Regions from separate parts of the Azospirillum sp. HJ39 genome, predicted to be linked through region 2. Evidence: predicted binding sites of a transcription regulator. Region 2 holds the regulator's gene; the other holds the start of a gene.
The links. Region 2 encodes HrcA, which represses chaperone genes, less so after heat shock. Its sites were predicted from a motif close to GTTAGCACTCNCCNNNGGNGAGTGCTAAC; they were not measured.

Region 1 (11,377 bases), 210 kb from region 2:
GCCGTGATCGCCATCACCGCCCGCGACAAGGAAGGCCGTGTCCTGAAGGACGCCACCGTCACCGTCAGGATGATCCGTCCCACCGCCGAAGGGCACGACAAGACCCTGTCGCTGCCTTATCTGGGCGAAGGCCGCTTCGGCGCTCCGGTGGAACTGGATCTTGAAGGCCAGTGGGACATGCGGTTCGTCATCACCCATGCCACCGGCGACTATCAGGACCAGAAGCGCGTCTGGATCCAGTGACGGGGCGCGGGTTGCGGATCGAGACCTCCGGGGTGATGTGAGATGACCGCCTGCCTCCATTGCGGACAAGACCTGGGCGAAAGCGGGCAAACCTCTGCTGCGACCGTCTCCACGGATGGCGCGGGCCCCTTCTGCTGTACCGGTTGTGCCGCCGCCTACGACCTTGTCCGCGGGCTGGGGCTGGAGCGCTATTACGAGCGCCGCAGCGTTGATCCCACCGCGCGTCCGCTGCGCCCCGACGATGCTCCGGCAGTGGATTACGAGCCGCATGCGCGTGACGAGGCCGACGGCACCCGCAGCCTGCATCTGATGGTCGACGGCATGCAGTGCGCGGCCTGCGTCTGGCTGATCGAATCGGCGCTCAGCCGGCAGGCGGGGATCGGGCTGGCGCGCATGAACATGACCACGCGCCGGCTGACGGTGCGCTGGGATCCGACGGCGACCGACGCCAACGCCGTGGTCGGCACCGTGGCACAGCTCGGCTACCGCGCCGTCCCGTTCGATCCGGACCGGCTGGGCGGCGCACAGGCCAAGAGCGAGAAGGAACTGCTGCGTGCCATGGCGGTCGCGGGCTTTGCCATGGGCAACGTCATGCTGCTGTCGGTGTCGGTGTGGGCCGGCCACAGCCAGGGCATGGGCACCGCGACCCGCGACCTGATGCATTGGGTATCGGCGCTGATCTGCATGCCGGCCATCGCCTATGCGCTGCGTCCCTTCGCGCGCTCGGCACTGGGCGCGCTGCGCCATGGCCGTACCAACATGGATGTGCCGATCACCATCGGCGTCCTGCTCGCCACCGGCATGAGCCTGTTCGAGACGATCAACAGCGGCGAGCACGCCTATTTCGACGGCGGCGTGATGCTGCTGTTCTTCCTGCTGATCGGCCGTTACCTCGACCAGCGGGCGCGCGGCCGGGCACGCTCCGCGGCGGAGCAGCTTCTGGGGCTGCGCGCCAACGCCGTCACCGTGCTGCGCGAGGACGGGAGCAGTGCCGTGGTGGCCCCGGAACAGGTCGCCGCCGGCAACACCATCCTGGTCGCGGCGGGGGAACGCATCCCGGTCGACGGCCGGGTGTCCGACGGCGTATCCGACCTCGACACCGGGCTGATCACCGGCGAGACGGTGCCGGGGACCGCGCGGCCGGGCGATCAGGTCTTTGCCGGCACCCTCAACCTGACGGCTCCCCTGCGCCTGACCGTCACCGCGGTGGGGGAGGGCACGCTGCTGGCCGAGATCGTCCGGCTGATGGAGGTGGCGGAGCAGGGCCGCGCCAAGTATGTCGCCGTTGCCGACCGGGTGTCGCGCCTCTACGCCCCGGTGGTGCATCTGACCGCGCTGACCACCTTCGCCGGCTGGATGCTGCTGGGTGGGGCGGTGTGGCAGGATGCGCTGATGAATGCCATCGCCGTGCTGATCATCACCTGTCCCTGCGCGCTGGCGCTGGCGGTGCCGGTGGTGCAGGTGATCGCCAGCGGGCGGCTGATGCGCCAGGGCACCCTGCTGAAAAGCCCGACCGCGCTGGAACGGCTCGCCACCATCGACACCGTGGTGTTCGACAAGACCGGCACCCTGACCGAAGGGCGGCCCGTGCCGCAGCTGGACGGTGTGGCGGCGGAGGAGTTGGCGCTTGCCGCCTCGCTGGCGGCGGCAAGCCGCCACCCGCTGGCCCGTGCGCTTGCCGCCGCCGTGCCGGCGGTGCCGGTTGCCGCCGGGGTGCGCGAGGTCGCCGGCGCCGGCCTGATGCTGGAGACGCCGGACGGCGAGGTTCGGCTGGGCAGCCGCCGCTTCACCGGCGCTCCGTTGGAGGCCGGGGATGTGGCAGGGCCGGAGCTGTGGCTGGCCCGCCCGGGTGCGGAGCCGCTGCGACTCACCTTCCTCGACGCGCCCCGTCCGGATGCCGCCGTGGTGGTGTCGGCACTCAAGGCGCGTGGGCTGGAGGTGCGGCTGTTGTCGGGCGACCGCAAGGGGGCTGTGGCGGCTGTGGCGGAGCGGCTGGGGATTGCCGAATGGCGGGCCGAGCAGAGTCCGGCCGACAAGACCGCGGCACTGGCCGAGCTGGCGGCACAGGGCCGCACCGTCCTGATGGTCGGCGACGGGCTGAACGATGCACCGGCGCTGGCCGCCGCTGCGGTGTCGATGTCGCCGTCGACCGCGATGGATGTCAGCCAGACCGCGGCCGACGTGGTGTTCCAGGGCCGCCTGCTGCGCCCGATCGTCGAGGCGGTCGAGGTTTCCCGCCGGTCCGGCCGCTTGGTGAAGCAGAATTTCGGCATCGCGCTGGTCTATAATCTCTGCGCCGTGCCGCTCGCGATGGGCGGGATGCTGACGCCGCTGCTGGCCGCGCTGGCGATGTCGTCGTCGTCGCTGATCGTCATTCTGAACGCGCTGCGGCTGGCCCGCGGCGCCGTGATCAAGGATCTTCCCGTCCGGGATACGCCGGTCCGGGACCTGCCGAGCAAGGATTCGGGTGATGGACGAACTTCTCTATCTGATCGCGATTGCTCTCAGCCTGGGCGGTCTGGGGCTGGCGGCCTTTCTGTGGGCGCTGAAATCCGGCCAGTTTGACGATCTGGACGGAGCGGCTCACCGCGTCCTGTTCGACGACGATCCGGCCCAGCCCGTCCGCCCCGGCACCGACGCGGTTGCCGCGCCGGAGGGCGGCCGGCGACAATAGTGCCAAATGCCGTATGGGCAAAGAAAAGGTTGTATGCGTGCGAGGTTGCGATTCTCGGCGATTGCCACCAATATGAGCCCATGCGGAATGAAAGGCTGGGTTCGTCCATGCCACCCTTCGATATGGTCCGCGCTCGCGATAAGAGCGCTATGACGGAAATGAATCCCTGCGGGGCCTGTCCCGTGCGCAGCCTGACGGTGTGCGCCGCGCTGGAGCCGGAGGAGTTGCGCCGTCTTGCCGACATTCTGCAGAATGTTCGTGTCGATTCGGGGCACACCCTGTTCGCCGAGGGCGATGCGGCGGATGCGCTCTACAACGTCACCTCCGGCACCGTGAAGCTGTACAAGCTGCTGCCCGACGGACGCCGGCAGATCACGGGCTTCCTGGTCACCGGCGACTTCCTGGGGCTGGCCGTCAACGACAGCTACGCCTACACCGCGGAAACCGTCACCAGCGCCTCGCTCTGCCGGTTCCCGCGCAAGAAGATCGATGCGCTGCTGGAGGAGTTTCCAAAGATGCAGCGGCGCCTGTTCTCGATGGCGTCGAACGAGCTGGCGGCCGCGCAGGACCAGATGCTGCTGCTGGGGCGCAAGACGGCGAAGGAGAAGATCTGCTCCTTCCTGCTGATGCTGTCCCAGCGTGCCGCCCGGCGCGGACACAAGGAAAATCCGGTCTTCGTGCCGATGAGCCGTGCCGACATCGCCGATTATCTCGGCCTGACCACCGAAACCGTCAGCCGGACCTTCACCCAGTTGAAGACCGTCGGCGTGATCTCGCTCCAGGAAGGCAACAAGGTCATGATCGCCGACCTCGATGCGATGTACGATCTGGCCGAAGGCGCCTGAGAAGACGGGAGGCGGGCAACAAGCCACCGCGCCTCCGCTTCACGCTCTACCCCCGCCCCACCGGCCGCAGCTCGAACATCAGCCACACCAGCATCGACACCACCAGGATGGCCCCGGCCTGATGGGCGGCGGCGACGGGAATCCACACCACGCTCAGCAGGGTGGCGATGCCCAGGGCGATCTGCGCCAGCATCATGGCGGCAGAGGCCAGGGCGGCACGGCCGGCACGGCCGGGCAGCCGGGCGTGCAGGACGCGGCCGGCCAGGGCCAGCACCGCCAGACCGGTCAGCATTGCCAGCGCGCGGTGGATCAGCTGGATCGCGGCGGTGTTCTCGAACGGATTGACCCACCAGGGAATCAGCGTGCCCACCTCCGGCGGAATCCAGTGGCCGGCCATCAGCGGGAAGGTGTTGTAGGCCAGGCCTGCATCCGATCCGGCGACGAAGGCGCCCCAGACGATGGTGAGGCCGACCAGGGTCAGCGACCAGCGGGCATGGCGGCGAAGTGCCGCCGTCTCCGGCCGCCAGCCGGCCAGCGGCAACGGGTCGAGCAGCCCCAGCGCGGTGCGCAGCAGCAGGGCGTAGATCACGATGGCGGTGCCGAGATGCAGCGCCAGCCGGTAATGGCTGACATTCGGCGCGTCGACCAGACCGCTCTTCACCATGAACCAGCCGATGCCGCCCTGCAGCCCGCCCAGCAGGAACAGACCGGCCAGCTTCGGCCACAGGTCGGGCGCGATTCGGCCCTGCATCCAGAACCGCAGGAAGGGAACCAGGAAGACGACACCGATCAACTGGCCCCACAGCCGGTGGAACCACTCCCACCAGAAGATCGACTGGAAGCCGGCCAGATCCATGTGGCTGTTGTAGATGCGGAACTCGGGCGTGCCCTTGTAGAGGTCGAAGACCCGGTTCCACTCCGCCTCGCTCAATGGCGGCAGGATGCCGATCAGCGGTTTCCATTCCACCATCGACAGGCCGGATTCGGTCAACCGGGTGATGGCGCCGATCACGGCCATCGCCAGCACCATGGCTGCGCAGACCAGAAGCCAGACGGCGATGGGCCGGTTCGGGTTGGGGTGGGAGGCGGTGGCGAGGCTGTCGGTCGCGTAGGCGGTCAAGGCGGCATTCCGGAGCGCAGCGGTAGGATGCTCGCCAATGTGGGGTGAACATCCCGCCGCGTCAAACGCCTGTTGCGCCCAAGCAGGTTTCTCCAGATCGGGCCACGTGCCCGGCCTGGAGAAACCTGAGGACTCCATGGTTTTGCAGGTTTTCCGAGTTCGTCCATTCGTGGGTGGAGTTCGGATAACCTGCTTGGCGCCAAACTCCGGGAAACGGGTCAAGCGCTGTCGCCGCCGGTGCCCACATCGCCGTGCGCCTGAGCGGTCTGGCTCTGGAACAGCGCCGCCTCCGCCGCGCGGCGGGCGACCAGGCCCGGCAGTTGCGTCTTCTTGCCGTTGACGGTGGCATAGACCCAGCGGCCGAACTGACCGGCGGCGCCTTCATAGTCGCCGGCATTCAGCAGCTTCAGCAGGGTGGAGCCGGCAAGCGAGCCGGCACCGAGATTGAAGACGAAGGAGGATAGTGCGCCACGCTGGTCGTCATTCACCGGCACCGTCACCAGAGTGTCGACATGGCCGGCGGCTTCGGTCAGGTCGGCGGCGAGGAAGGCATCGGCCTGGTCCGCGGTGATGGTCTGGCCCATCTTCACGCCCGCGGTGTGACCGTAGCCGATGGTCGGCACGCCCGCCGGGCACAGGTAGGCGTTGAGATACAGCCCCTCGAAATGCTTCACGAGATCGACCGCGGCTTGGCAGACCGGCTGGGTGGTCATGGATCGAAAGCTCCCGGATGACGCGCGGGGCGGACCATTTCCGCCCTCCTTGTGCACGCTATTATGTCATGCACGCCCTATGCGGGAATATTTTGTTGCAAAATGTCCAAAGCAGACGAAAACCGCCATCGTCGGTGGAGCATGGCATGGGCGGACGACGTCAGCGAGACTGATCCTGCGTCGCGTCGAACAGGACGAACAGCGCGAACAGAAGCGCCAACAGTCCAGCCAAGGTGGTGTACTCCAACAACGCTTCAACCAGTTTGGCCGTGCGTCCGCGCCAGATGGAGCGCCGCGCCGATACGTGCCGGATAGCCTCATTCTTCCAACTTTCAGCCCCGCGCTTTGCCGTCATTGTGCTCCTCGCATTCCTTCAGGGGTATTCGATAAAGCTTTAGCGATCCCGCCGTGCGGACGCTGTGACGCCAGTCACAGGACCGCGGCTGGAAGGGGCGGCAGTATCGTTCAGCGGCCTTTTCCACCCGAATTGCGGCCGGAACCCTTCGCCCCCTTGTGACCGCTTGATGAATTTCTGCGCAGGAGCGATGCGGGGCGCCTGGAAGAAATATGATGTTTTTCAATAAGTTAAACGCTATCTTGCGTGAACGTCTCCTGCGGCCCCGACAAATTCCGAAACGAGCCTCTTGAATCCGAAAACCGCTTCGATTAGCTGTCTGGCACTCGCCGGGCGTGAGTGCTAACAGCATCCGACCCGCGCCAATTCTCGTCAGTCAGAACCAAGCCTTGATCCAAGGAGGCATTCCCATGAAGTTCCGCCCGCTGCACGACCGCGTCGTCGTCAAGCGTCTGGAGTCCGACACCAAGACCAAGGGTGGGATCATCATCCCCGACACGGCCAAGGAAAAGCCGCAGGAAGGCGAGATCATCGCTGTCGGCCCCGGCGCTCGTGACGAGTCCGGCAAGGTCGTGGCGCTCGACGTCAAGGCCGGCGACCGTATCCTGTTCGGCAAGTGGTCGGGCACCGAAGTGAAGATCGAAGGCGTCGATTACCTGATCATGAAGGAATCCGACATCATGGGCGTCGTCGAGGCCTGAAGACCTCCGCCCATTTCCCTTCGACATTCGATATTCAGAGGAATTGAGACATGGCTGCCAAAGACGTCAAGTTCGGCCCCTCCGCGCGCGAAAAGCTGCTGCGTGGCGTCGACATCCTGGCCGACGCCGTGAAGGTCACGCTGGGTCCGAAGGGCCGCAACGTCGTGATCGAGAAGTCCTTCGGCGCTCCGCGCATCACGAAGGACGGCGTGTCGGTCGCCAAGGAAATCGAACTGTCCGACAAGTTCGAGAACATGGGCGCCCAGATGGTCCGCGAGGTCGCCTCGAAGACCAACGACCTGGCCGGTGACGGCACCACCACCGCGACCGTCCTGGCCCAGGCCATCGTCCGCGAAGGCGTGACCAAGGTCGCCGCCGGCCTGAACCCGATGGACCTGAAGCGCGGCATCGACATCGCCGTCGCCACCGTCGTCGCCGACATCCAGGCCCGCGCCAAGAAGGTCACGACCAACGACGAGATCGCCCAGGTCGGCACCATCTCCGCCAACGGCGAAGTCGAAATCGGCAAGATGATCGCCCAGGCGATGGAGCGCGTCGGCAACGAGGGCGTCATCACGGTGGAAGAGGCCAAGAGCCTGGACACCGAGCTGGACGTCGTCGAGGGCATGCAGTTCGACCGCGGCTACCTGTCGCCGTACTTCATCACCAACGCCGACAAGATGATCGCGGACCTCGAAAACCCGTTCATCCTGCTGCACGAGAAGAAGCTGTCGGGCCTCCAGCCGCTGCTGCCGGTCCTCGAGGCCGTCGTGCAGTCGTCGCGTCCGCTGCTGATCATCGCCGAGGACATCGAGGGCGAGGCCCTGGCCACCCTCGTCGTCAACAAGCTGCGCGGCGGCCTGAAGATCGCCGCCGTCAAGGCCCCGGGCTTCGGCGATCGCCGCAAGGCGATGCTGGAGGACATGGCCATCCTGACCGGCGGCCAGGTCATCTCGGAAGACCTCGGCATCAAGCTCGAGAACGTCACGCTCGACATGCTGGGCACCGCCAAGAAGGTCGTGATCTCCAAGGAGACCACCACGATCGTCGACGGCGCCGGCGAGAAGGCCGACATCGAGGCCCGTTGCGGCCAGATCCGCGCCCAGGCCGAGGAGACCACCTCGGACTACGACCGCGAGAAGCTGCAGGAGCGTCTGGCCAAGCTGGCCGGCGGCGTCGCGGTCATCCGCGTCGGCGGTGCGACCGAGGTCGAGGTGAAGGAGCGCAAGGACCGCGTTGACGACGCCATGCACGCCACCCGCGCCGCGGTGGAAGAGGGTGTTGTCGCCGGTGGCGGTTCGGCCCTGCTGTATGCCGGCAAGGCGCTGGACAAGCTGGTTCCGGTCAACGACGAGCAGCGCGTCGGCATCGACATCATCCGCCGCGCCCTCCAGGCTCCGGTCCGTCAGATCGCCTACAACGCGGGCACCGACGGCTCGATCGTGGTCGGCAAGCTGCTGGACCAGAACGATCCCAACTACGGCTACGACGCCCAGAAGGGTGAGTTCACCGATCTGGTCGCCGCCGGCATCATCGATCCGGTGAAGGTGGTTCGCACCGCCCTGCAGGATGCGGCCTCGATCGCCGGCCTGCTGATCACCACCGAGGCGATGATCGCCGAGAAGCCGGAGAAGAAGGCTGCTCCGGGCGGCATGCCGGGCGGCATGGGTGGCATGGACGACATGGGCTTCTGATAGCCCGTCCGTTCCCCCCGTCTTGCGGTTCGCCGTCTGACGGTTCGGAAAGGGGCGCCTCCGCAGGGAGGCGCCCTTCTTCTTTTGGTCGGGCGCAGCGGCGGAGCCGGTGGACGCGACGGTTCGCACATCCGCGGCGAGCCCGAAAAGTCAAGGTGAACTCCGCCTTGCTTTGGGGCGGGCGCCTCCCAATAATCCGCCCCTCTTGCCGGGCCCCTCCATTTGGGGGCCGGCCTCTGTCTTCCGTATTTTTGAACGAGGGCCTGTTCCATGCGCTCCTTCGAGGGCCAGCATTCCGACAACGTCGCCATCAAGCGCACCCGCGAGCAGAAGCAGCGTCAGCTGGTTCAGCTCAAGGAGCAGCTGGCGACGCTGAAAGCCCACGCGGCCCCCGCCATTCGTGAAGCGCTGGTCAAGCGCATCGCCGAACTCGACGCCGAACTGCGCCAGCCCGCCAAGCCGCCCCGCGAGGGCCGGGAAGGTCGCGAGGATGCGCCGCGTCCCCCCCGCCGCGAATCCAGGCCCAGCGTCTTCCGTGCCGATGACGGCGGCAGCGAGCGCAGTGCCGCCGCCGCCGCGGCCGAGGTCTTCGCCTCGCCGCGCCGTCGCAGCTGAGGACGCGCCGAGCCATGCCCACCGACCGCGCCGCTCCCGCCAAAGGATTCCGCCTCGCCGATCAGGCTTGGTTGCTGATGATGTTGCCGCCGCTGTTCTGGGCAGGCAACGCGGTCCTGGGGCGCGCGGTCGCCGGGTCTGTTCCGCCCATCGGGCTGGCATTCTGGCGTTGGTTCCTGGGGATGCTGATCGTGCTTCCCTTCGCCTGGCCGCATCTGCGCCACGATGTGACGCCGATCCTGGCGCGCTGGAAAAGCGTGCTGCTGCTGGGTACGCTCGGCATCGGAATCTACAACACCTTCCAATACATCGCGCTCAACACGACGACCGCGCTGAACTGCGTGATGCTGCAGTCGTCGATGCCCGTGATGATCGTCCTGATGAGCCTCATCCTGTTCCGCGACAAGGTGGGGGCGATGCAGGGGCTCGGCATCGTCGTGTCGCTGATGGGGGCGATGACGCTGATCTCCCACGGCGACCCGGCGACCCTGCTGGGGCTTGAACTGAACACGGGCGATGTCTGGATGCTGGCCGCGGTGGTGATCTACGCCGCCTACACCACGCTGCTGGGCCGGCGGCCGGCGATCCATGGCTTGAGCTTCGTCGTCGTCACCTTCGCCATCGGCGCGGTGGAACTGCTGCCCTTCTACATATGGGAAAGCCTGAGCGGCCATCCGGTGCAGGTCAGCGGACTCACGCTGCTGGCAGTCGGTTATACCGTGCTGTTCCCGTCCATCGCCGCCTATCTCTGCTTCAACCGGGCGGTGGAGTTGCTCGGCGCCAACACGGCGGGCCTCGCCATCCATCTGGTGCCGGTCTTCGGCAGCTTGCTGGCGATCCTGTTCCTGGGCGAACAGCTGCACATCTACCATGGCATCGGCATCGCCCTGATCGCCGCCGGTATCCTCCTGGCGACCCGCCGCCGGGCCTGACAGGCCGGTTCCTGGACATGAGTCGGGATGGTGGAAAGCAGGGGAATGGAAAATCCAAGGGCGAGTTATTTTCCATCCATCGCCATGAAATAATATATCAACCTGGATGTTGTTTTCATTCTGGCAACACAAAAAGCAAAACATCGGCAATTGAATTGAGCCGGATGGTTTTCAATTCGCAAAAATACTTTTGCAATTCGCCATTTGGTTTCTCAATTTGCTGTGTAGTGGTTATCAGACTAGATTTCTTGCGGATTTCTTCGCGCGGATACTATCCCCGATATCCCTTTAGACAGCGCCGCTATCCCTCGCGCCTGCGGCGGTCAATAGGGAATGACCGCTAAAATGCGTGGCATGGCGGCGGTTCGGTCACGGATCGGTCGCCATAAGGAGCCGGCGCTGTTCGCCGGCCCGCTGTGGTGGAGGTCCCCAAATGCTCCTGCAAATGTCCATGCCCGTTTCCACGCAAACCGCCTGCCTCGTCCATATCGTCGACGGCGACCTGCTGTCCCGCAGTACGCTCGCGCGGGCGCTGGGCGCAGTCGGCATCGCCTGCCGCGTCCACAGCACCGGCGCCGATGCGCTGGCCGTGCTGGGCACCGCGTCCTCCTGTCTCGTCGTGCGCAACGACCTGCCCGACATGACCGCCATCGAGTTCATGGCCGAAGCCTCGCTGCATGGCCATGACCTGCCGGTGCTGGTCGTCACCGAACAGGGTGACGTCGATGCCGCGGTGGCCGCGATGAAGGCCGGGGCGACGGATTGCATCGCCTCTCCCTTCGCCGTCCCCGCCTTCCTGGAACGGCTGCGTGCCTGCCTGTCCGATGGCAGCCCCCAAGCCGAACAGCGCGACCGCAGCCGCGATGCCGTCCGCCGGCTGACCCTGCTGAGCCGCCGCGAGTCGGAAGTTCTCGAACTGATCGTCGAAGGCAAGCAGAGCAAGACCATCGCCTGGGAACTCGGCATCAGCATCAAGACGGTGGAAGTCCACCGCGCCCGCATCATGGAAAAGACCGGGAGCCGGTCCATCGTCGGGCTTGGCCGCCTGTGGGAAGCTGCGGAGATGCTGCGCGGGCGCGAGATGCCGAGGCCACCGATGGTCCGCCGGCCGGCGATGATGGAAGCCGTCGCATCCTGACATCGCTCGGGACGTGGAACCTTCCGGTATGCGATGTTGCAGGGACTATCTCGTTGAAAAGTGACGTCGGCCGAGTCCTTATCGTTGGGTTCGGCCGGCAGAGGATTGTAAAGTTCCGGAAAAGAGCAACCGGAACGCGGACAGGAGCGGCCAGATGTTCCCCGACCATGGTCACCGTCGCATTGCCGTGGCGTCGCCCGGTGATATCGCCACGGCACGACGAATTGCGGAGGAACGGGCCGATGGAGTCCTGGCTGCGGATGAGGCGGCCCGGTTGGACAGCCTCGTCGCGGCACTCGCCGGCCATGTGCTGGACCGCCCCGACGGTACGCTGCTGATCGCCCGCA
Region 2 (11,377 bases):
ATGCCGCCACCGCCCAGCATTCCGGTCGTTCCGGCTTCGGAATGGTCAGTAGCCACAGCTGGTCGCGGTCTCCGAAGCGTTCGTTCAGCAGCGTGTATTCCCGCGGCCCCTGGCGGCGCAGGTCGTTCAGCCGCGATTGCAGGTCCGCCGCCTCCGCCTGGCGGACGGAGATGGCCTCTTCCGTCTGGCGCAGCTCGATTTCCTGACGGTATATGTCGCGGCGCAGGACCTCCGAGGTCTGCGCCAGCTCCTTCCGGCCCCGGTTCAACTGGTACCGGCGCCGCTGGACGGCCGCCATCCGCTTTCCGGCCCGCAGGATCGATGCGGTGATCCAGCTGAGGCAAGCCAGCGAAATCACCATTTCCAGCAGCAGGGCCAGCGGAGCCCCCGTGCTCATCGTCCGGCCATCGGCTGAAACGGTTCGTCCATTGTTCTCTCCGGCATGTTCTTTGCTGCGTCGTCTTCAGCCAGCAACCGCCGTGCCATCGGCACGGGAGCGATTGAATGAAGGGGAAGGGCGGTGCGGTGATGGAAACAGTGCGGAGCATTCTCGATTCGGCGGTTCCGCTGGTGGCTGCGCTGGCGATCCTGTGTCACCTGTGCTGGATCGGCATCCGGCGCGGCTGGGATCGCATGGCGGGGCTCGACCGGCTGCGGCAGTCGGTGGTGCCGCTGAAGGAACGGCACCAGGCCGATACCGAAGCGTTGCTCGACCTGAACTGCCGGCTTGAGGAGGCGAAGATCCGCCTTGGCGCAGCCGAACAGCGCGTGCAGCAGATTCAGCGGCAGATCGAAGCATTCGACAAGGCGCCGCCGGTCTTCCTCCACGTCCTGGGCAAGCCCGGCAGCGGCCGGCGCCGCTTCCGGGCCGAGGTGGAGTTCGATGCGACCTCTGCGCGGGCCGCCGGCCGACCGGTCAATCCGGCCTGGCGATATGGCAACCGGGTGATGGTTCATGCACCGGACCTGTCGGCGGCCCGGCGCGAGGCCGACCATGCCTTTCCGCAAAAGGCGGGATACAAGGTCTACTTCCACGCCCCCGTCCACTGACCGGCTCCGGCTTTCCCCTTCCAGCTTTCCCCTTCCAGCTTTCAAGGGCGCACCGCCTCGGGTAAGCTGCCGCACCCGCCGCAGCCGACCGACACGCTCCCCATGCAAGTCTATCTGCCGATTGCCGAGATGTCGGTCAACGCGCTGCTGGTGCTCGGCATGGGCTGGCTGGTGGGTTTCCTGTCGGGGATGTTCGGGGTCGGCGGCGGCTTCCTGATGACGCCGCTGCTGATCTTCATCGGCGTTCCCCCTGCCATCGCCGTCGGCACCCAGGCCAACCAGCTGGTCGCGGCCAGCGTGTCGGGCGTCCTGGCGCACTGGCGGCGCGGCAATGTCGACGTCAAGCTGGGCGTCGTGATGCTGGCCGGCGGCGTCATCGGCACCGCGGTGGGGGTATGGATCTTCGGCATCCTCCAGCGGCTGGGCCAGATCGACATCGCGATCACCCTGTCCTACGTCTTCTTCCTTGGCACCATCGGCGGCATGATGCTGGTGGAGAGCAGCCGCGCCATCCTGCGCCGCCGTGCCCCGACCGCCAAGCGCGGCAAGCTGCACCGCCACATCTGGCTGCACGGCCTGCCCTTCAAGATGCGGTTCCAGCGCTCCAAGCTCTACATCTCCGCCCTGCTGCCGGCGGGGATCGGGGCGGTCGGCGGCATGCTGGTGGCGATCATGGGCATCGGCGGCGGCTTCCTGCTGGTGCCGGCGATGATCTACCTGCTGAACATGCCGGCGGGGCTGGTGGCCGGAACCTCGCTGTTCCAGATCATCTTCACCACTGCGGCGGCAACCCTGCTGCAGGCCGCGACCAACCAGACGGTCGACGCCATGCTGGCGCTTCTGCTGCTGGTCGGCGGCGTGATCGGCGCGCAGTTCGGCACCAGGGCCGGCAGCCGCCTGCGTGGCGAGACCGCCCGGCTGGCGCTGGCGACGATCGTGGTGGCGGTGGCGCTGAAGCTGGCCTGGGACCTGTTTTCCCGGCCCGACGACCTGTTCACCCTGACGATGGGGATGCGGTGATGGGCGCCTTGGCCAAACGCCGTCTGGTGCAGGGGGCCGCGGGGCTGGCCGGGCTGCTGCTGGGCGGGACGGTGGCGGCGACGGTGTGGGCCCAGCAGCTGGTCGCCGACCTGTCGAGCCACCTGATCGCCATCACCACCGGCTTCACCGGGACGGAGGTCGTGCTGTTCGGCACCACCGACGGGGCGGGCGACGTCGCCATCGTCGTCACCGGCCCGCGCGGCTCCGCCACCGTCCGCCGCAAGGAACGGGTGGCCGGCATGTGGATGAACACCGACAGCCTGCGTTTCGACCAGGTTCCAGGCTTCTACACGGTGGCGGTCAGCCGGCCGCTCGACCAGCTGGTCGGCCGTCCGGTGCTGGAGCGTCACCAGCTCGGCCTGCCGCAGCTGCAACTGGCCGCCGATGCCGCCTTGCCGCCGGACGAGCAGGCCGCCTTCCGCTCCGCGCTGATCCGCAACAAGCAGCGCCAGGGGCTTTACGCCATCGCGTCGGGGCAGGTCGCCTTCCTGGGCGAGCGGCTGTTCCGCACCAACATCTATTTCCCCGCCAATGTCCCCACCGGGCTGTACAATGTCGAAGCCCTGCTGATCCGGGACGGCGACGTGGTCAGCGCCCAGACCACGCCGCTGGTTGTGTCGAAGATCGGGTTCAGCGCCGAAGTGTCGGACTTCGCCCGCAACCGCCCGGTCGTTTACGGGGTGGCGGCCGTCGTCGGCGCCATCGCGGCCGGCTGGGCGGCCGGCGCCGCCTTCCGCCGGGTCTAGCCGAGAGGTGTTTTGAGATGACCGACGCGACACAATTCCCGATGCCGGCCCCGACGCCGGAAAACCCCGCTCCCCAGCCGGCGAAGCCGGTGCGCATCTTCCTGGTGGTGGTCGACGACAGCCCGGAGCTGAAGGTGGCGCTGCGCTATGCCTGCCTGCGCGCCCGCAAGTCGGGTGGCAAGGTGGCGCTGCTGGCCGTGCTGGAGAAAGGCGAGATGCAGCACTGGCTGGCGGTGGAGAACCTGATCCGCGAGGAACAGCGCGCCGAGGCGGAACAGAAGCTCCAGAAGCTGGCGCGTGAGGTCAACCAGCTGACCGGCACCCTGCCGGCGCTCTATGTCCGCGAAGGCAACCGCACCGAGGAGGTGCTGGCCCTGATCGGGGAGGAGCCGAGCATCTCGATCCTGGTGCTGGCCGCCGGCACCGATCCCGAAGGCCCCGGCCCGCTGATCTCCTACTACACCGGCCGCGGCCTGGGCCGCCTGCACATTCCGTTGACCATCGTCCCCGGCGGGCTGAGCAACGAGGCGCTGGACGCGATCACGTAAGTAAGGATAGCGACCAGGTAAGGATGGACGGGCGCCGGTCGTTTTTTCCGGCCGGGAAGCGCCATTTCCATGCCAGAAGCTGCCACGGTATCCTTACCTGCCGAATACCCACACGGATCGGGTCCTTGATACCTCCGGCGATTCGGCCCAGATTTCCATCCGATCGTTCCGCAGCCCAATCCCGGGCGCGCCGGCAGTTCCGTTCCGGCGCCGATGGAGGACCAGACCATGTTCATTCAGACCGAGCAGACGCCCAACCCGGCGACTCTCAAGTTCCTGCCGGGGCGTGACGTGCTCGGACGCGGCACCGCCGACTTCACCAGCCGCGAGGATGCCGCCCGTTCACCGCTCGCCCAGCGCCTGTTCGAGATCGAGGGCGTCGTCGGCGTGTTCCTGGGGACCGACTTCATCACCATCAGTAAGACCGATGCGCGCGACTGGTTCCTGCTGAAGCCGTCGATCCTCGGCGTCATCATGGAGCATTTCACCGCCGACCGGCCGGTCCTGCTGGAGGATGGCGGCGACGGCCACGCCGCCGCGGCCAACGCCGACGACGAGGAGATCGTCGAGCAGATCAAGGAACTGCTGGACACCCGCGTCCGCCCGTCGGTGGCGCAGGACGGCGGCGACATCACCTTCCAGGGCTTCGAGAAGGGCGTGGTCTATCTGGCGATGAAGGGGGCCTGTTCCGGTTGTCCCAGCTCCACCGCCACGCTGAAGCACGGCATCGAGAACATGCTGCGCCACTACATCCCGGAAGTGGTCGAGGTCCGTTCGGTCCAATAGGCCCTGTGCCGGCCCGTCCCTTGATGCGGCGGGCCGGCATGCCCATGCTGGGGCGATGATCATCTCCGCCAGCTACAAGACCGACATTCCCGCCTTCTATGGACGCTGGTTCCTGAACCGCCTCCAGGCCGGCCATTGCCGGATGGTCAATCCCTATGGCGGCCAGACCTACCGCATCGACCTGACCCGTCCGGCGGTCGACGGCTTCGTCTTCTGGACCAAGAATCTCGGACCCTTCCTCGGCGCGCTCGACAGCGTGGCGGAGCAGGGCTTTCCCTTCGTCGTGCAGTACAGCGTCACCGGCCTGCCCACCGCGCTGGAACGCTCGGTTCCCGACTGGGAGACGGCGGCCGGCCATATGGAGCGGGTGCGCGACCGATGGGGGCCGCGCGCCGCGGTCTGGCGCTACGACCCCATCGTCGTGACCGACGCCACACCGCCCGTATGGCACCGGGAGATTTTCGCCCGCATCGCCCGCAGGCTGCATGGCGTGACCGACGAGGTGGCGGTGTCCTTCCTCCAGCCCTATCGCAAGACAGCCCGCAACCTCGCCGCCGCCGGCATCGGCTGGCACGATCCGGATGCCGGGGAGAAGCGCGTCCTGCTGTCCGACCTCGCATCCATCGCGGCGGGGGAGGGGATGGCGCTCACCCTCTGCACCCAGCCCGACCTGGCGGACACGCCCGGCACGGCAGCGGCCCGCTGCATCGACGCCGCCCGCCTGTCGGATGTCGCAGGATATCCCGTTGCCGCGCGGGAGAAGGGCAACCGTCCCGGCTGCCTGTGTGCCGAAAGCCGCGATATCGGCGATTACGACAGCTGCCCGCATGGCTGTGTCTATTGTTACGCCGTCGCCGACCGTGCCACGGCCCAGCGCCGCTTCGCCGCGCACGACCCGGAGGGGGAATTCCTGGTGGCGCGGCGGAGTTCCTGATCCCACCGATCAGGAGCGCGCATCCTTACGGGCAGACCTTGCGAACCGTCTCGACCAGCTTTTCGGGGTTGAAGGGCTTGACCAGCCAGCCGGTGGCTCCGGCTTCGCGGCCGGCGGTCTTCTTGCCGGGGTCGGCCTCGGTGGTCAGCAGCAGGATGGGGGTCGCGCGATTGACGGCCGATGCGCGGATGGCACGGGTCAGGGCAAGCCCGTCCAGGCCCGGCATGTTCAGGTCGGTGATGATGCAATCGAACTTGCGCTGGCTGGCCAACGCCAGCCCGGCATTGCCGTCCGACGCCTCCGCCACCTCATAGCCGGCATTCTTCAGCGTGAAGCCGACCATGTCGCGGATGGTCTTGGAATCGTCGACGGTCAGGACGCTCTTGGGCATTGGGACGGCTCCGGTTGCTCGGCCGATTGGATCGGATCGTAGGCGTAGGAAATTTCCCGCCGACCGTCAACCGATAGCGTCCCCGGTCCCATGAACCGCAGGCAAGGCCCCGGGCACGCGGGTAATGGTGCCGGGGCCTCGCCGGGGTTCAGTCGTTACGCCTTCGTATCGACGTGTTGCCCGCCGGCCTCGTTCGGGCCGCCCTTGGCGACGCCGACCATCGCCTCACGCAGCAGGCGGCCGTGGATCGTGTAGCCGGGCTGCAGCACCTGGACGACGGTGCCGGCGGTCTTGCCGGTGTTCTCGATCTCGAACATCACCTGATGGAAGTTCGGGTCGAACAGCTCGCCGGCCGGGTCGATCTTCTTGATGCCCGCACGCTCGAAGGCGGCGAGAAGCTGGCGTTCGGTCGCCTCGACGCCGACGGCGAGGCCCTTCAGCATTTCGTCCTGCTCGCGCCCCTCGGCCGGAACGGCGTCCAGCGCGCGGCGCAGGTTGTCGGCGACCGTCACCAGCTCCTTGGCGAAGCTCGACACGGCGAACTTGCTGGCATCCTCACGGTCGCGCTGGGCACGGCGGCGGGTGTTCTCCGTTTCCGCCATGGCGCGCAGAAGCTGGTCCTTCAGGCCGGCGACCTCGGTCTCCAGCTTGGCGACGCGGTCCTCCGGCGATGCGCTCTCCGGGGCCGTGGCGGTCTCGGCGGTGGCCTCGGTCGGCTCCACTGCGGCGTCGGCGGGCTTGTTCTGCTCTTCGCTCATGGTTTTCTCAATTCTTGCTTCGTCGAGTGAGGCGGGGGGATGGATGCGGTCAGCCGATCAGGCGGCTGACCACCTTGGCGGTGTAGTCCACCAGCGGAATGATGCGGGCATAATTGATGCGGGTCGGACCGATGACGCCGATGGCGCCGATCACCCGTTCGCGGCTGTTCTGGAAGGGGGAGATGATCATCGAGCAGCCGGAGTGGTTGAACAGCACATTCTCCGCGCCGATGAAGATCTGCACGCCGTCGCCGCGCCCGGTGGCGTCCAGCATGCGCAGCATCGTCTCCTTGGTCTCCAGCGCTTCGAACAGGCCGCGGACGCGCTCCAGGTCGGACAGCGCGGTCACGTCTTCCAACAGCCGGGACTGGCCGCGGACGATCAGCTGGCCGGCGTTCGACCCGCCGCTGCCGGCCCAGGTTGCCAGCCCGGCGGCGACCACCTTGCGCGACAGCTCGTCCAGCTGGGTCTTCTGTTCCTGGATGTCCTGCAGAACCTCCTGCCGCGCCTCGTCCAGCGTGCGGCCGGCAAGGCGGGCGCTGAGGAAGTTCGATACGGTCTGAAGGGTGGAGGTCGGCAGGCCGACCGGCACCTCGATCACCCGGTTCTCGACCAGCCCGTCCTCGTTCACCAGCACGACCAGCGCACGGCCGGGGCCGAGCGATACGAACTCGATATGCTTCAGCGGCCGGTCGGTCTTGGGCGCCACCACCAGCCCGGCGCAGTGCGACAGGCCGGCCAGCATTCCCGACGCCTCGCCCAGCACGTCGGAGAAGGCGCGGCCGGAAGCGGCGCATTTCGCCTCGATCCCGGCACGCTCGTCTTCGGTCAGCGATCCGATCTCCAGCAGACCGTCGACGAACATGCGCAGCCCGGCGTCGGTCGGGATGCGTCCCGCCGAGGTGTGCGGGGCGTAGAGCAGCCCCTGTTCCTCCAGGTCGGCCATCACGTTGCGGATGGTCGCCGGCGACAGGGCCATGCCGAGCCGTCTGGAGATCGTGCGCGACCCGACCGGTTCGCCGGACGCCACATAGGCATCGACGATCAACCGGAAGATTTCGCGTGACCGCTGGTTCAGCTCGCTGATCATGGTCTGGGGACGGCCGGTTTCTGTTCGGACAGGACGGTTGCGGAACGGGAATTCCGTCAACCGGTCCGAATTTAGGCAGGTCCGACCGCCGAATCAACGTGCTGGGCGAAGAAGCCCCGCCGGCGTCACTCCGGCATCACTGCTCCGCCAGAAAAGCGCGGTACTGGGCGCTGATGGCGCCGACCGCCGCCTCATAGAGGCGCTGGCCATGCTCGGGCCGGGCGAGGCCGGGAGCCGAGCCGATGCGGCCGTCCGGATAGCGGCGGCGGAAGTCGCGGGCGTCGTGGAAACCGCCGGCCGGCGCCTGCTCCGGCTCCATCGCCGCGGCCTTGATCGAGTCCGGATAGGCGTACTGGGTCACCGACACCTCGCTGGGGGTGGCGTGCGACCCTTCCTTGCCCTGGTAGAACTCGCGCGACAGGCGGCCGACCTCGGCATTCTCCCACCAGTTCACCAGGGTGCAGCGCAGGTCCGGCGCGTCGCGGCCGCGCTGCGCCCGGTTCTCGGCATGGATTTCGTAGAAGGCGGCGCGCAGCGTGGCGATGTTGCCGCCATGGCCGTTGACGAAGAAGAAGCGCTCGAACCCGTGTTCGACCAGCGAGCCGACATAGTCGCGCAGCACGGCGATCAGGGTCGACGGCTTCAGCGTCATCGAGCCGGGGAATTCCATGTGGTGGACGGCCATGCCGACCGGGATCGTCGGGCCGACCAGGGCGCCGGTGGCATCGCCGACGCCCCGCGCGATGAATTCGGCGCAGATGGCGTCGGTGCCGACCAGACCGTTCGGCCCGTGCTGTTCGGTCGAGCCGATCGGCATGACGATGCCCTTGGAGGTCTTCAGATAGGTCTCGACCTCGGCCCAGGTGCTCAGGTGAAGCTGCACGGTGGCGAATCCTCGACTGGAAGCAGGAAGCTGGATGCAGGATTTGGCGTGGCCTTCATGTTAGGCCGCGCCGCGGTGACGACAACCGCTCCCTGCGCCGGGCCGGCATGACGACGCCATGGTCGCGTGCGAATTCATCCCGCGCTGGCGCAATGGTAAAACGATGACTACAATGGCGTGCAATTCGTCCGGTCCAGCGTCTTCATCGGAGTGCGGTTTTGGTTGCGCGCGTCAACACGGTGGCGTTCCAGGGCATCGAGGTGCTGGGGATCGACGTCCAGGTCCAGATGTCCGGGGGAATCGTCGCCTTCACCATCGTCGGCCTGCCGGACAAGGCGGTCGGGGAAAGCCGGGAGCGGGTGCGCGCCGCGCTGCATGCGCTGGGGTTGGCGCTGCCGGCCAAGCGCATCACCGTCAACCTCGCCCCTGCCGACGTGCTGAAGGAGGGCAGCCATTTCGACCTGCCCATCGCGCTCGGCCTGCTGACCGTGATGGGCGTGCTGCCGGATGTGGAGATCGCCCGCTATGCCGCGCTGGGCGAACTGGCGCTGGATGGCACCCTGACCCCGGTGGCGGGGGTCCTGCCCGCCGCCATCGACGCGCTGGCCAACGACCGCGGCCTTATCTGCCCGGCCGCCTGCGGCGGGGAAGCGGCCTGGGCCGGTCCCGACCTCGACGTGCTGGCGCCGGTCAACCTGCTGGCGCTGATCAACCATTTCAAGGGCACCCAGGTGCTGACGCCGCCCAAGCCGCGCATGCAGGAACAGGAGGCGCCGCCGCCCGACCTGCGCGACGTCAAGGGCAACGAGACCGCCAAGCGCGCGTTGGAGGTCGCCGCCGCCGGGTCGCACAACCTGCTGATGATCGGACCGCCCGGCTCGGGCAAGTCCATGCTGGCCGCCCGCCTGCCGGGACTGTTGCCGCCGCTCGATCCGGCGGAGGCGCTTGAGGTGTCGATGATCCACAGCGTCGGCGGCCTGCTGGAGGGTGGGCGGCTTCTGCGCCAGCGCCCCTACCGGGCACCGCACCAGTCAGCCAGCCTGCCGGCGCTGGTCGGCGGCGGCACACGGGCCAAACCGGGCGAGATCTCCCTCGCCCACCAAGGCGTTCTCTTTCTCGACGAGCTGCCGGAGTTCCCGCGTCCGCTGCTGGAGGCGCTGCGCCAGCCGCTGGAGACGGGAAAGTCGGTGGTCAGCCGAGCCAACCACCACGTCACCTATCCGGCACGGGTGCAACTGGTGGCGGCGATGAATCCCTGCCGTTGCGGCCATCTCGACGACGCCTCGCTCGCCTGCGCCCGCGCGCCGAAATGCGCGGCCGACTATCAGTCGAAAATCAGCGGCCCGCTGTTCGACCGCATCGACCTGCACATCGACGTTCCAGCGGTCAGTCCCGCGGATCTCAGCCTGCCGCCCCCGGCGGAGGGCAGCGCCGACATCGCCGCCCGCGTCGCCGTCGCCCGCGCCATCCAGGCGGAGCGCTACGGCGGCTTCGGCCCCTATCCGGCCGGCCGCGTGGTGCGGACGAATGCGGAAGCCGACGGCGAGCTGCTGGAAAAGGTCGCCTCCCCGGACGCCTCCGGCCGTGCCCTGCTGACCGAGGCGGCGGAGCGGCTGAAGCTGTCGGCCCGCGGCTATCACCGGGTGATGAGGGTCGGGCGCACGCTGGCCGACCTGGACGGCGTGGAAGGGGTGAGGCGCCGGCACATCGCCGAGGCGCTGAGTTACCGGCGGATCGCGCCGGGGCGGTGAGCGGTCAGATGCCGCGATCGGCCGCGGCCATCAGGATCGCCGCTTGAATGGCGTTACGAGCCTGCGGGCTGTTCTTCCAGCAACTGCTGCCGATACCGTCTGACACCGCTGAACAGATTTCCGCCGCATCCCGGCGGGCCAGCGTCGCCAGATCGTGAATGCCCAGCTGTTCGAGGCGTTCGACCACTTTCGGGCCGACCCCCTTGACGGACAGCAGACGTGCGCGCTCTTCGCTGGAAAACGGCATCGGTCAGGGCCTCTCGAATACCGGCGGCCTTGCCGCACCCGGACACACGGTCGCCGGGATCGATTCCTGCTCGACGAAATTCACCGCAGCGGCCAGAGCGCAGTCCTCGCTGGAGGTGACGATGTGGCTGGCGGCGCGGAAGACCAGATGGCGGCTCTTGGGCAGGGTGGCCGCGGCGCGGTCGCCCCAGTCCGGCGGGGTGACCGGGTCGTAGGCGCCGGACAACAGCAGCACCGGCACCGGGCTGGCGACCGGCAGGCGTTCGGCCGGTTCCTGGTGGCCGGCCGGCCAAAGGCGGCAGACGCGCTGGCCGGGATCGTCGACGGCGACGATCCCGTAGGGCGGGAAACGACGGGCGCCATCGGCACGCTTGGCCGGTTCGGCCGGGTTCACCGACTCACGGCACTCCACGGAGAAGGCCAGCCCGTCGGCGATCTCGGGATCGCCCAGCCAGTTGGTCGGCGCCCATTCGGCCATCGCCGCATACTGGCCGCGGATGGCGCTGTCGATCATCGCCGGCACGGTGGGGACCGCCTCGCTGATCGCCATCGCCTCGAGCCCGGCGGCAATGGCCGAGCCGCCGCTCAGCCGCAGGGCACGGCGCGTCTCGTGGTCGCCGACGACGAGGTCGACCGGGTTGCGGTCCAGCCGCTCCACCAGATCGAGGAAGCGCTTTTCCAGGTCGGGAAAGGAGGAGCGGCAGCCGCGGTTGGCGGCGCAGTCGTCGAACAGCCGGCGATAGGCGCGCTGGGCCAGCCAAGCCGTCTCCTCCTGCGCGTTGACGTCGGGCGGATAGACGCTGTCGAACACCGCGGTCCGCACCCGGGTGCCCTGGCGCCGCAGGATCTCCAGCCCGACCCGCGTGCCGTAGGACACCGCGAACAGGTTGACGCGTTGGGCGCCCAGCGCGGTGACGACGTCGAGCGCGTCCTCCGCGGCGACGGGGGTGGAGAATTGGGTGCCGTCCAGCCCGGCGGCACCCAGACGCGCAGCGCAGGCGGCGACCGCCGTGCGCTCCGCCGCCGCCCGCTGCTCGCGCGTCACCGGCCGGGTCCGGCGGGTGGCGCCGGCGGCGTCGAGTTCGGGGCAGTCGGTGTCGGGTTCCGCCCGGCCGACGCCGCGCGGGTCGAACAGGATCAGGTTGCGGGTGCG

Region 1: a site for HrcA is predicted at 6,269-6,297, ahead of groES (co-chaperone GroES). Genes of this name have one in related genera too.

Annotation. Positions count from the first base shown of each region.
Region 1 covers NZ_CP167911.1:2,865,627-2,877,003, reverse strand. The annotation lists gene ABMY26_RS27020 (FixH family protein) at 1-243, shown strand, start outside; gene ABMY26_RS27015 (heavy metal translocating P-type ATPase metal-binding domain-containing protein) at 286-2,808, shown strand; gene ccoS (cbb3-type cytochrome oxidase assembly protein CcoS) at 2,714-2,917, shown strand; gene ABMY26_RS27005 (cyclic nucleotide-binding domain-containing protein) at 3,100-3,762, shown strand; gene ABMY26_RS27000 (COX15/CtaA family protein) at 3,809-4,882, opposite strand; gene ABMY26_RS26995 (lysozyme) at 5,101-5,595, opposite strand; gene ABMY26_RS26990 (hypothetical protein) at 5,756-5,950, opposite strand; gene groES (co-chaperone GroES) at 6,361-6,651, shown strand; gene groL (chaperonin GroEL) at 6,702-8,345, shown strand; gene ABMY26_RS26975 (hypothetical protein) at 8,616-8,960, shown strand; gene ABMY26_RS26970 (DMT family transporter) at 8,975-9,892, shown strand; gene ABMY26_RS26965 (response regulator transcription factor) at 10,344-11,030, shown strand; gene ABMY26_RS26960 (hypothetical protein) at 11,185-11,377, shown strand, end outside.
Region 2 covers NZ_CP167911.1:29,886-41,262, reverse strand. The annotation lists gene ABMY26_RS13635 (hypothetical protein) at 1-397, opposite strand, end outside; gene ABMY26_RS13630 (hypothetical protein) at 505-1,050, shown strand; gene ABMY26_RS13625 (sulfite exporter TauE/SafE family protein) at 1,153-2,070, shown strand; gene ABMY26_RS13620 (TIGR02186 family protein) at 2,070-2,837, shown strand; gene ABMY26_RS13615 (universal stress protein) at 2,855-3,385, shown strand; gene ABMY26_RS13610 (NifU family protein) at 3,614-4,171, shown strand; gene ABMY26_RS13605 (DUF1848 domain-containing protein) at 4,227-5,105, shown strand; gene ABMY26_RS13600 (response regulator) at 5,131-5,496, opposite strand; gene grpE (nucleotide exchange factor GrpE) at 5,652-6,254, opposite strand; gene hrcA (heat-inducible transcriptional repressor HrcA) at 6,304-7,344, opposite strand; gene ABMY26_RS13585 (creatininase family protein) at 7,481-8,227, opposite strand; gene ABMY26_RS13580 (YifB family Mg chelatase-like AAA ATPase) at 8,446-9,978, shown strand; gene ABMY26_RS13575 (helix-hairpin-helix domain-containing protein) at 9,983-10,225, opposite strand; gene ABMY26_RS13570 (alpha/beta fold hydrolase) at 10,229-11,377, opposite strand, start outside.